Regions from separate parts of the Staphylococcus sp. mip270_02 genome, predicted to be linked through region 1. Evidence: predicted binding sites of a transcription regulator. Region 1 holds the regulator's gene; each other region holds the start of a gene.

Region 1 (3,292 bases):
TTTATGTTTGCAGATATCTATGTCCAAGTTACATTTTTAAATAAAGAATCCGGCAATAGCTGCTGAAATAAATGAAACAAGTGTAGCACCGAATAATAATTTTAGTCCAAAACGAGCTACAATATCACCTTTTTCATTGTTAAGTGATTTAATTGCTCCAGAAATAATACCGATAGAGCTAAAGTTTGCAAATGATACTACGAATACAGAAATAACACCTTTAGCATGAGTGCTCATATCTTTAATCTCACTTAAACTTTGCATTGCAACAAATTCATTTGACAGTAATTTAGTAGCCATGATGGATCCGGCTTGTACTGCATCATCCCAAGGTACACCAACTAAAAATGCAAATGGTGCAAAGACAAATCCGATAAGTGTTTGGAAGTCCCAAGTGATACTGCCGCCAGATAAACCGGTAAAGATTGCACTAACGACACCATTAAGTAGAGCAATAATAGCGATATAACCTATTAACATTGCACCTACAATGACTGCAACTTTAAAACCATCTAAGATATATTCACCTAACATTTCGAAAAATGATTGTTTACCTGATTCACTCTCATCAACGATAAGTTTATCTTCTTTTGCATCAATTTTATAAGGATTGATGATAGAAGCAATGATGAAACCACCAAAGAGATTTAATACAACTGCTGTAACTACAAAACGTGGTTCAATTAATGTGAAATAAGCACCGATAATTGAAGCTGATACTGTAGACATTGCAGAAGCTGTTAATGTATATAGACGTTGTTTAGGAATATGTGCTAATTCCTTTTTCAATGAAATAAATACTTCTGATTGCCCTAAAATTGCAGCGGCAACAGCATTATATGATTCTAAGCGACCCATACCATTAATTTTTGAAATGGCTAAACCTAAAACGTTAATAATCCAAGGTAAGATTCTTGTATATTGTAAAATACCAATTAAAGCTGAAATGAATACGATTGGTAATAATACATTAAAGAAGAAGGGTGGGTTCTTAGGATCTACAAATTCAAATCCACCAAATACAAAGTTCACACCTTCTGCTGCTTTTGCTAGTAAATAATTAAAACCGTCTGATATGCCACCGATAACCGTAATACCAAATTTAGTTTTGAGTAAAATAAATGCGAATACTAGTTGTATTACAAGTAGTAAACCGACATATTGCCAACGAATATTTTTTCTATCTGAGCTAAATAGAAACGCCAATGCAAGAAACACTGCTATCCCAATTAAACCAATAATAATATGCATAAGTCATTCATCCCTTTTAATTTTTCTTAACTCCTATAATACAATAAATTAGATAGCACTTACATCTTTAATTAAAAATTTTTAAAACATATTGGTTGAAAAAGGTCAAAGTTGGTCATATAATATAGTCAAAGAAGGTCAAAAGAGGTGATAATCATGCACAACATGTCTGACATCATAGAACAATACATTAAAAAGTTATTTGAAGACACCAATGAAGACGTTGTAGAAATTCAACGTGCCAATATTGCGCAGCGCTTTGACTGTGTGCCTTCCCAGCTTAATTATGTAATCAAAACACGTTTTACAAATGAGCACGGCTATGAGATTGAAAGTAAAAGAGGTGGTGGCGGATATATTCGAATCACCAAAATTGAAAATAGAGATGAGACAGGTTATATTAATCATTTACTTCAATTAGTTGGTCCATCTATTTCACAACAGCAAGCTTATTACATTGTAGATGGCTTATTAGATAAAAATTACATTAATGAACGTGAAGCAAAAATGATACACGCCGTTATAGACAGAGAGACATTAAAAATGGATGTATTATCGAGAGATATTATTCGAGCAAATATTATAAAACGGTTATTGCATGTTATAAATTATTATTAAAGTGAGGTGTTTCGTCGTGCTATGCGAGAATTGTCATTTGAATGAAGCAGAAGTGAAATTGGCAGTGAAAGGTCAAGATGGTATAAATGAAAAATGGGTTTGTGCCACATGCGCACAAGGCGGTAACCCATGGACTCAAAATCAGCAAATTCAATCGCAAGATGACATTGAAGGCGCATTTGTAGTGAAGCAAATCTTACAACACTTAGCTGCTAAACATGGTATCGATTTTGATGAAATTGCTTTTAAAGAAGAAAAACGATGTCCAACTTGTCATATGACATTAAAAGATATCGCACATGTTGGTAAATTTGGTTGTTCAGATTGCTATGCTACATTCAAAGATGACATTGTCGATATTGTACGACGTGTGCAAGGTGGTCAAATCGAACATGTAGGAAAAACACCACATTCTTCACACAGAAAATTAGCATTAAAAAAACAATTAGAAGAAAAAAGTTCATATTTAAAACAACTGATAGAAGAACAAAACTTTGAAGAAGCCGCCGTTGTTCGTGACGAAATTAAAGCATTGAAAGAAGATGGCGAGGTGAAACATGATGAGTAAAAATGATATTAGTGCATACATGAGTGAATGGATGCGTGATAGAGAAGAAAGTCCAATTGTGATGTCTTCGAGAATACGATTAGCAAGAAATTTAGAAAATCATGTACACCCATTAATGTTTTTGTCAGAACAAGATGGTTTTCGAATAATTAACGACGTACAAGATGCGCTTCCTGACTTGTCTGTACAACGTTTGGATTCAATGGATCAACAAAGTAAATACAAGCTTGTCGCGAAACATCTTATAAGTCCTGAATTGATAAGACAACCTGCTTCTGCCGTATTACTCAATGAAGATGAATCTTTAAGTATTATGGTTAATGAAGAAGACCATATACGTATTCAGGCCATGGGTAACGATTTATCACTATCAACACTATACGAAAAAGCTTCAGAAATTGATGATCAACTTGATAGTGAATTAGATGTAAGTTTTGACGAAACTTTAGGTTATTTGACAACATGTCCTACTAATATTGGGACAGGCATGCGTGCCAGTGTCATGTTGCATTTGCCTGGATTGACAATAATGAAACGTATGAATCGCATTGCTCAAACAATTAATCGTTTTGGTTTTACAATTAGAGGTATTTATGGAGAAGGATCTCAAGTTTATGGCCATATATACCAAATTTCAAACCAACTTACTTTAGGCAAAACAGAGGAAGAAATCATTGAAAGCTTATCAGAGGTAGTGCAGCAAATTATTAATGAAGAAATGCAAATCCGCGAACGATTAAACCGACATAACCATATAGAAACATTAGACCGAGTATATCGTTCGTTAGGAATATTAAAATATAGTAGACTGATATCTATGGAGGAAGCTTCACTAAGATTAAGTGAAGTGAAACT
Region 2 (3,292 bases), 390 kb from region 1:
GGAAGCACAAGTACCTGACATAGATATCGTTATCAATCTTGCGGGTGCGAGTTTAAATAAGCGTTGGACTAAAAGCTATAAACAAAAAATTATGGTGAGTCGTTTACAATCAACTCAAGCCTTATTTGAATTATTTGATGGTCGCGAACAAAAACCTTCAGTATTCTTCAACGCAAGTGCTGTCGGTTATTACAAACCCGATTTATATCGCACATATACTGAACTATACAAAACATTACCATTTGATTTCTTATCAGAAGTAGTCTATCAATGGGAGCGTCTTGCTCGTCAATTCGAATCATTAGGTACACGTGTAGTTATAGGTAGATTTGGTATGATTCTATCTAATGAAGGTGGTGCTTTACCAATGATGAAACTGCCATATGAATTCTATGTTGGTGGTAAGATTGGTTCAGGAAGACAGTGGTATTCTTGGATACACATTGACGATTTAACTAGAGCAATTCTCCATACTATTAACACTGAAGATGCACAAGGCGTATTTAATTTTACTGCGCCAATCGTTGAACATCAAAATTTATTTGGCTACACTCTTGCGCGTGTGTCACATCGCCCACATTATACATGGGTCCCGTCATTAGCATTACGAATTATCTTAGGTCAAATGTCTACAGTTATTCTTGATACTCAAAAGGTCATCCCTAACAAATTACAGGCAATTGACTTTAAATTTAAATATCCAGATTTAAAAATTGCTTTAGAAGATCTAGTACATTAATTGAATAGGACTGAATTTTAAAATGAAACATGATCGTTTAACACATGTATTACTTTTAATCTCTGGTTTACTCTTGTTACTAAACGGTGGCTTTGCATTTGAAAAATCCACGCCGATGCTCATTATTTCATCCTTTTTAATCGTTTTTGGAATCGTTGTTACTGCATTTGCACTAAAACTTTTCTTTAACAGTAAAAATTCTTCCAAAAGTAATACATTCCAAGATTCTTAATATACTTTTCGAAAAACCAGTCAAGTGCTATCTATGCATTTGGTTGGTTTTTCATTTATTGTATCTTTTTATGTGAATTTACTTAATATCAATATTTATAAACAGTAAATATTTCAGTGGTTTAATTCATAAAACATCACTATTAAAATAAATGCACATAAAAAAGTCCGGGACAACTATTTACGTCCCGGACTACATAAAAACAAGCTTTGCAACTCTATTTACGGCTTGTCGATAACCTCACAATTTGTAATACTATGATTCAGGAACCATCACTTGGTCAACTAAACCATATTCTTTTGCTTCTTCAGCAGATAAGAAATTATCTCTATCTGTATCTTTTTCAATTTTTTCAATTGATTGACCTGTGCGTTCTGCTAAAATTTGATTCAATTTAGCACGCGTTTTAAGAATGTGGTTAGCAGCAATTTCAATTTCTGTAGCTTGCCCTTGTGCACCACCTAATGGTTGGTGAATCATTACTTCTGCGTTTGGAAGTGCAAAACGTTTGCCTTTTGCACCAGCTGCAAGTAAGAATGAACCCATAGACGCAGCCATACCAATACAAATCGTTTGTACATCTGGTTTGATGTGTTGGATTGTATCATAAATTGCGAAACCAGCAGTTACACTACCACCTGGTGAGTTAATGTAAAGATAGATATCTTTTTCAGCATCTTGTGCTTGTAAGAATAATAATTGAGAAACAATAGAGTTTGCTACATTATCATCGATTTGTGAACCTAACATAATAATACGATCTTTTAATAAACGTGAGTAAATGTCATAGGCACGTTCCCCACGGTTTGTTGTTTCAATTACTGTAGGTATTAAATTCATTAATATTGCCTCCTTATTTCTAATTGATAAACTTATTTTAACTCAAAAGTCAAACATGGTCAAAAAATAACGCTCATTTTTTTTATGAAAGTTAAATTATTCTTATTGACCGAAAGCATTTAGATTTGTACACTTAGAGTAATGTGTTTTTTATCCCCTCGTAGTGTAATGGATAACACGTAAGATTCCGGTTCTTAAGATAGGGGTTCGATTCCCTTCGAGGGGACTTATAAGATATAATTACACACTTTTTAAAATTAAGAATGTTGTAATGACGGCATTCTTTCTATATGACATTAACATTACTAACTATATAAAACTAAATTTTAGGGACTTTTAAGGGACCCAAATGACAAAACAACCCACCTATTCATTTAGGTGGGCTTTTGCATATTCGTATAGCTTTTCTGTTGTCTTTAAAGTTAAATTGTCTATATCACGATTCCCATTTCTTAACCTTGTTTCATTCGTTTCTAAATTCCATAGTTACTCCTTTAATAAATAGATGTTGCATTATTAGGAGGTACTAACGGATTTATTTTATCAATACGTTCAAAAAACATTATTCCATTAAGATGATCTATTTCATGCTGAGCTACAATTGAAGCATGTCCTTTAAGCTTCAATATTTTTTCTTCCCCATATGAATTTTGATATTTAACAGTTATACGCTCATTTCTAGGTACTATTCCATAAATAGGCCTATCTACAGATAAACAACCTTCTCCTTGTGGAAGGTAAATTTTATGAACAGACTCTCGTATAATTTTTGGGTTTATAAAAAAATATTCATGTTCTACACCATGTTCATCTACTAAATATATAGCGCACATCTTTTTATCTAATCCTAATTGATTAGCTGATAGACCAACCCCAGGTCTTAAATTATACTTTTTACTTTTTTGCTCATTTTGACTATTTTTTAAAAAAAGCATCATATTATTCAAAAGTATAAATTCATTTTCACTTAATGGCATTTCTAAAGGTTTTGTCTTTTTATAAAGCATCTCATTATCTTCTTTTACAATATCCTTCATAGTAATAATATAATTACTCTTATAAAGCTTTGTATTCAAATATATCCTCAACTTTCTTCTTAAAAACTTTAGATATTTTAAATGCTAATTTTAACTCAGGATCATACCTATCATTTTCAATAGCATTTATTGTTTGCCTGCTAACATCACATTTCTTTGCCAAATAGTCTTGACTAATAGAAAATTTTTTTCTGAATTCTTTTATTCGATTCTTCATATTCCCTCCTGATATGTAAAATAAGTTTTACATTTAAGATAACATGAAATTATGCTTTATTCCAATTGCTTTATTGACGTTAGGTCTCGGAACCCTTAACGACATAAAAATCTACATTTGAATTATACCACAAAAAAGACAGCCGAATTAACGACTGTCTTTAACTTATGGAATACAATAACTAATCTAGCAAAAGAGTTATAGATATTAAATACCCATATGATTAT
Region 3 (3,292 bases), 530 kb from region 1:
CATTCAGAATATTTTGCACCAGATGGTATTCATTTAGAAGCAAAAGGTGTAAAAGCACTAGCAGATGAAATATTAAAACATATTACCAAAAATCTAAATAGATAAAAAACATAATAATGTTTGAAGTTTTTGTTTCTATTATAATCTAAAATTGAGGGAAATAGATCGCATGTAGGCGTTAATGATATTATAAATCAAAGTTTAGAATCTAAAAATGTATGCTAAGAAAGCACTTATTTTCTTAGCATACGTTTTTTTATAATTTAATATTTTTAAGAGGGGCGCACAGTGACTTCGTTAACATTAACATGCTTTGGTTGAGAAATAGCATAGGATACAGCGTTAGCAATATCTATAGGTTTTAATTTTTTTCTGTTTTCTTCAAAGGGGCTTTTCGAACTAAGTTCCGTTTCCACCATACCTGGTGATATATTTGTTACACGTACACCTGTATTAGCTAGTTCTTTTTCTAAACCAATAGAAATAGCTCGTACAGAGAATTTTGTAGCACAATAAACAGATAAACGTTCAATAACTTCAAATCCTGACTCGGAACAAATATTGACAATATGACCTTTTTGATTATTGACCATATTTCCAACTACCGAATTTACACCGTAAAGCAAACCTTTAATATTTATATCAATCATATCTTCCCAATCTGATACCGAACCATCTAAGACCCTACTAGAACCCATTTTCCCGGCATTGTTAACAAGCACATCAACTGTTTCAAAACGCGTTTCGGCTTGTTTAACTACAAATTCTACTTCTTTTTTATTAGAAACATCTGCTTGTATTGTGAGTAATGTAGAGTCGTTATTTAATTCGGCAGCTAAACTATTTAATTTATCTTGATTTCTAGCTACAGCTACAACGTTCATATTCATTTGTAGTAAGTTCTGTGTGATGGCTTTACCTATACCACTCGTCGCACCTGTCACTAATGCAGTTTTATATATTGAATTTTGATCCATGTTATAATCTCCTTTGGTTAACAGTATAAAGGGTCTTTATTTTCTCTATAAATATAAAAATAGAATTACTCATAGTAAGATTCATTAATCTATATTTAATCCAAATATTTTCTATCTTCTTTGCTAATTGGGTAATCATTTGCGCTCATATCTCTTCTAGTCATGAGGCCATTTTTATTAAATTCCCAATGTTCATTGCCATGGGTGCGCATCCATTGATTTGATTCTGCGTCTCGCCATTCGTATTCAAAACGAACAGAAATCAAATTATCTGTGTAACACCACAATTCTTTCATTAATTTATAATCAAGTTCTTTGTTCCATTTTCTATATAAAAAAGATTTGATTGCTTCGCGTCCTTCAAAAAATTCAGTACGATTTCTCCATTTTGAGTCTTCCGTATAAGCGAGACAAACTTTTTCTGGATTTCTTGTATTCCATGCATCTTGAGCTATCTTAACTTTTTCCAACGCTGTCTGCTTATTGAAAGGCGGTATTGGCTTTTTAATTTCTTGTTCCATGTAAACACACTTCCTTATAATGACCATTTACAATAATCGTAACATAATCCTAAGAACTTTATTTGTATTTACTAGTTAATCAAATGGAAAATGCATGTTTTATTTTATGTTAAACAGGCAAAATATAGGGTGTAGTAAGCTTTCAAATCTCATGAAAAGAATATAAAAAAGCAACCTTTATTATTGATTAATTTAATAAGAAGTATTATAATATATTTAAGGTCAAAGAAAGTCAAAGTCAAACTTAAAGACGCTTGATCAAATACTAAATGGTGAGGTGAATCATTTTGGATATTAATCAAATGACCTATGCAATTCAAGGGGCTTTACAAAAAGCAGTTGAATTAGCAAAAGTAAATGAAAACCAAAATATAGAAATCGAAGCTGTGTTAATAGCAGCACTTGAGGAAAACGAAAGTTTATTTAAAAGTGTGCTAGAAAGAGCTAATATTGATACTGAACATTTAAACAATGCATATACTAATAAATTGAAAAATTATCCAACCGTACAGGGCGATAATATTCAATACGGACAATATATTAGTCCAAAAACAAATGAATTATTCAATAGTGCAGAATCATATATGAAATCATATGAAGATGAATACATTTCAATGGAACATATCATATTAGCTGCAATGGACATTGATGAGACGACAAAACAATATGTAGATAATAAAAAAGAAATTATTGTAGAAATTATTAAAAAAATAAGAGGGGGAAACCATGTGACAACACAAAATCCAGAGGCAAATTATGAAGCTTTAGAAAAATATGGTAGAGACTTAGTTGAAGAAGTACGTCAAGGTAATATGGATCCAGTGATTGGTCGTGACGAAGAAATAAGAAATACCGTTAGAATTTTAAGTAGAAAAACAAAAAACAACCCTGTACTTATCGGTGAACCAGGTGTCGGTAAAACAGCTATTGTTGAAGGTTTAGCGCAGAGGATTGTTAGAAAAGACGTACCTGAGTCGTTATTAGATAAGACAATATTTGAATTAGACTTAAGTGCACTTGTTGCAGGTGCAAAATATCGTGGTGAATTTGAAGAGCGGCTAAAAGCAGTATTGAAAGAAGTGAAAGATTCAGACGGTAGAATTATACTGTTTATAGATGAAATTCATATGCTTGTTGGAGCTGGTAAAACAGAAGGTGCAATGGATGCAGGAAATATGTTGAAACCAATGCTTGCTAGAGGTGAATTGCACTGTATTGGGGCTACAACACTAAATGAATATAGAGAATATATTGAAAAAGATTCAGCTTTAGAACGTCGTTTCCAAAAAGTAAATGTATCGGAACCAGATGTAGAAGACACAATTTCAATTTTACGTGGTTTGAAGGAACGTTATGAAGTTTATCATGGTGTACGTATTCAAGATAAAGCATTAGTAGCCGCTGCAGAACTTTCAGACCGTTATATCACTGATCGCTTTCTTCCAGATAAAGCAATCGACTTAGTTGACCAAGCGTGTGCGACAATTAGAACAGAAATGGGTTCTAATCCAACAGAATTAGACCAAGTTAATCGTCGTGTAATGCAGTTAGAAATCGAAGAAAGTGCATTGAAAAATGAATCAGATAATGCAAGCAAACAACGTTTGCAAGAGTTACAACAAGAATTGTCCAATGAAAAAGAAAAACAAAATGCAATTCAATCTCGTGTTGAAGAAGAAAAAGAAAAAATTGCTAAGTTACAAGAAAAACGTACAGAATTAGATGAAAATAGAAAAGCATTAGAAGATGCTGAAAATAATTACAACTTAGAAAGAGCAGCTGAGCTACAACATG

What was found. The regulator CtsR, encoded in region 1, represses protease genes until heat stress. The targets are predictions, from matches to a motif close to ATGGTCAATAAAGGTCAAACA.
Region 2: clpP (ATP-dependent Clp endopeptidase proteolytic subunit ClpP) is a predicted target of CtsR. The motif match lies at 1,857-1,877, and genes of this name have one in related genera.
Region 3: clpB (ATP-dependent chaperone ClpB) is a predicted target of CtsR. The motif match lies at 1,717-1,737, and genes of this name have one in related genera.

The regions. Positions count from the first base shown of each region.
Region 1 is NZ_CM132934.1:2,913,673-2,916,964, reverse strand. It holds gene ACW5YJ_RS13995 (NupC/NupG family nucleoside CNT transporter) at 37-1,251, opposite strand; gene ACW5YJ_RS13990 (CtsR family transcriptional regulator) at 1,408-1,869, shown strand; gene ACW5YJ_RS13985 (UvrB/UvrC motif-containing protein) at 1,886-2,437, shown strand; gene ACW5YJ_RS13980 (protein arginine kinase) at 2,430-3,292, shown strand, end outside.
Region 2 is NZ_CM132934.1:2,526,261-2,529,552, forward strand. It holds gene ACW5YJ_RS12025 (TIGR01777 family oxidoreductase) at 1-739, shown strand, start outside; gene ACW5YJ_RS12030 (hypothetical protein) at 762-971, shown strand; gene clpP (ATP-dependent Clp endopeptidase proteolytic subunit ClpP) at 1,227-1,811, opposite strand; tRNA gene ACW5YJ_RS12040 (tRNA-Arg) at 1,966-2,037, shown strand; gene def (peptide deformylase) at 2,306-2,848, opposite strand; gene ACW5YJ_RS12050 (helix-turn-helix transcriptional regulator) at 2,868-3,065, opposite strand.
Region 3 is NZ_CM132934.1:2,383,791-2,387,082, reverse strand. It holds gene ACW5YJ_RS11280 (acyltransferase family protein) at 1-105, shown strand, start outside; gene ACW5YJ_RS11275 (SDR family oxidoreductase) at 273-977, opposite strand; gene ACW5YJ_RS11270 (nuclear transport factor 2 family protein) at 1,073-1,498, opposite strand; gene clpB (ATP-dependent chaperone ClpB) at 1,786-3,292, shown strand, end outside.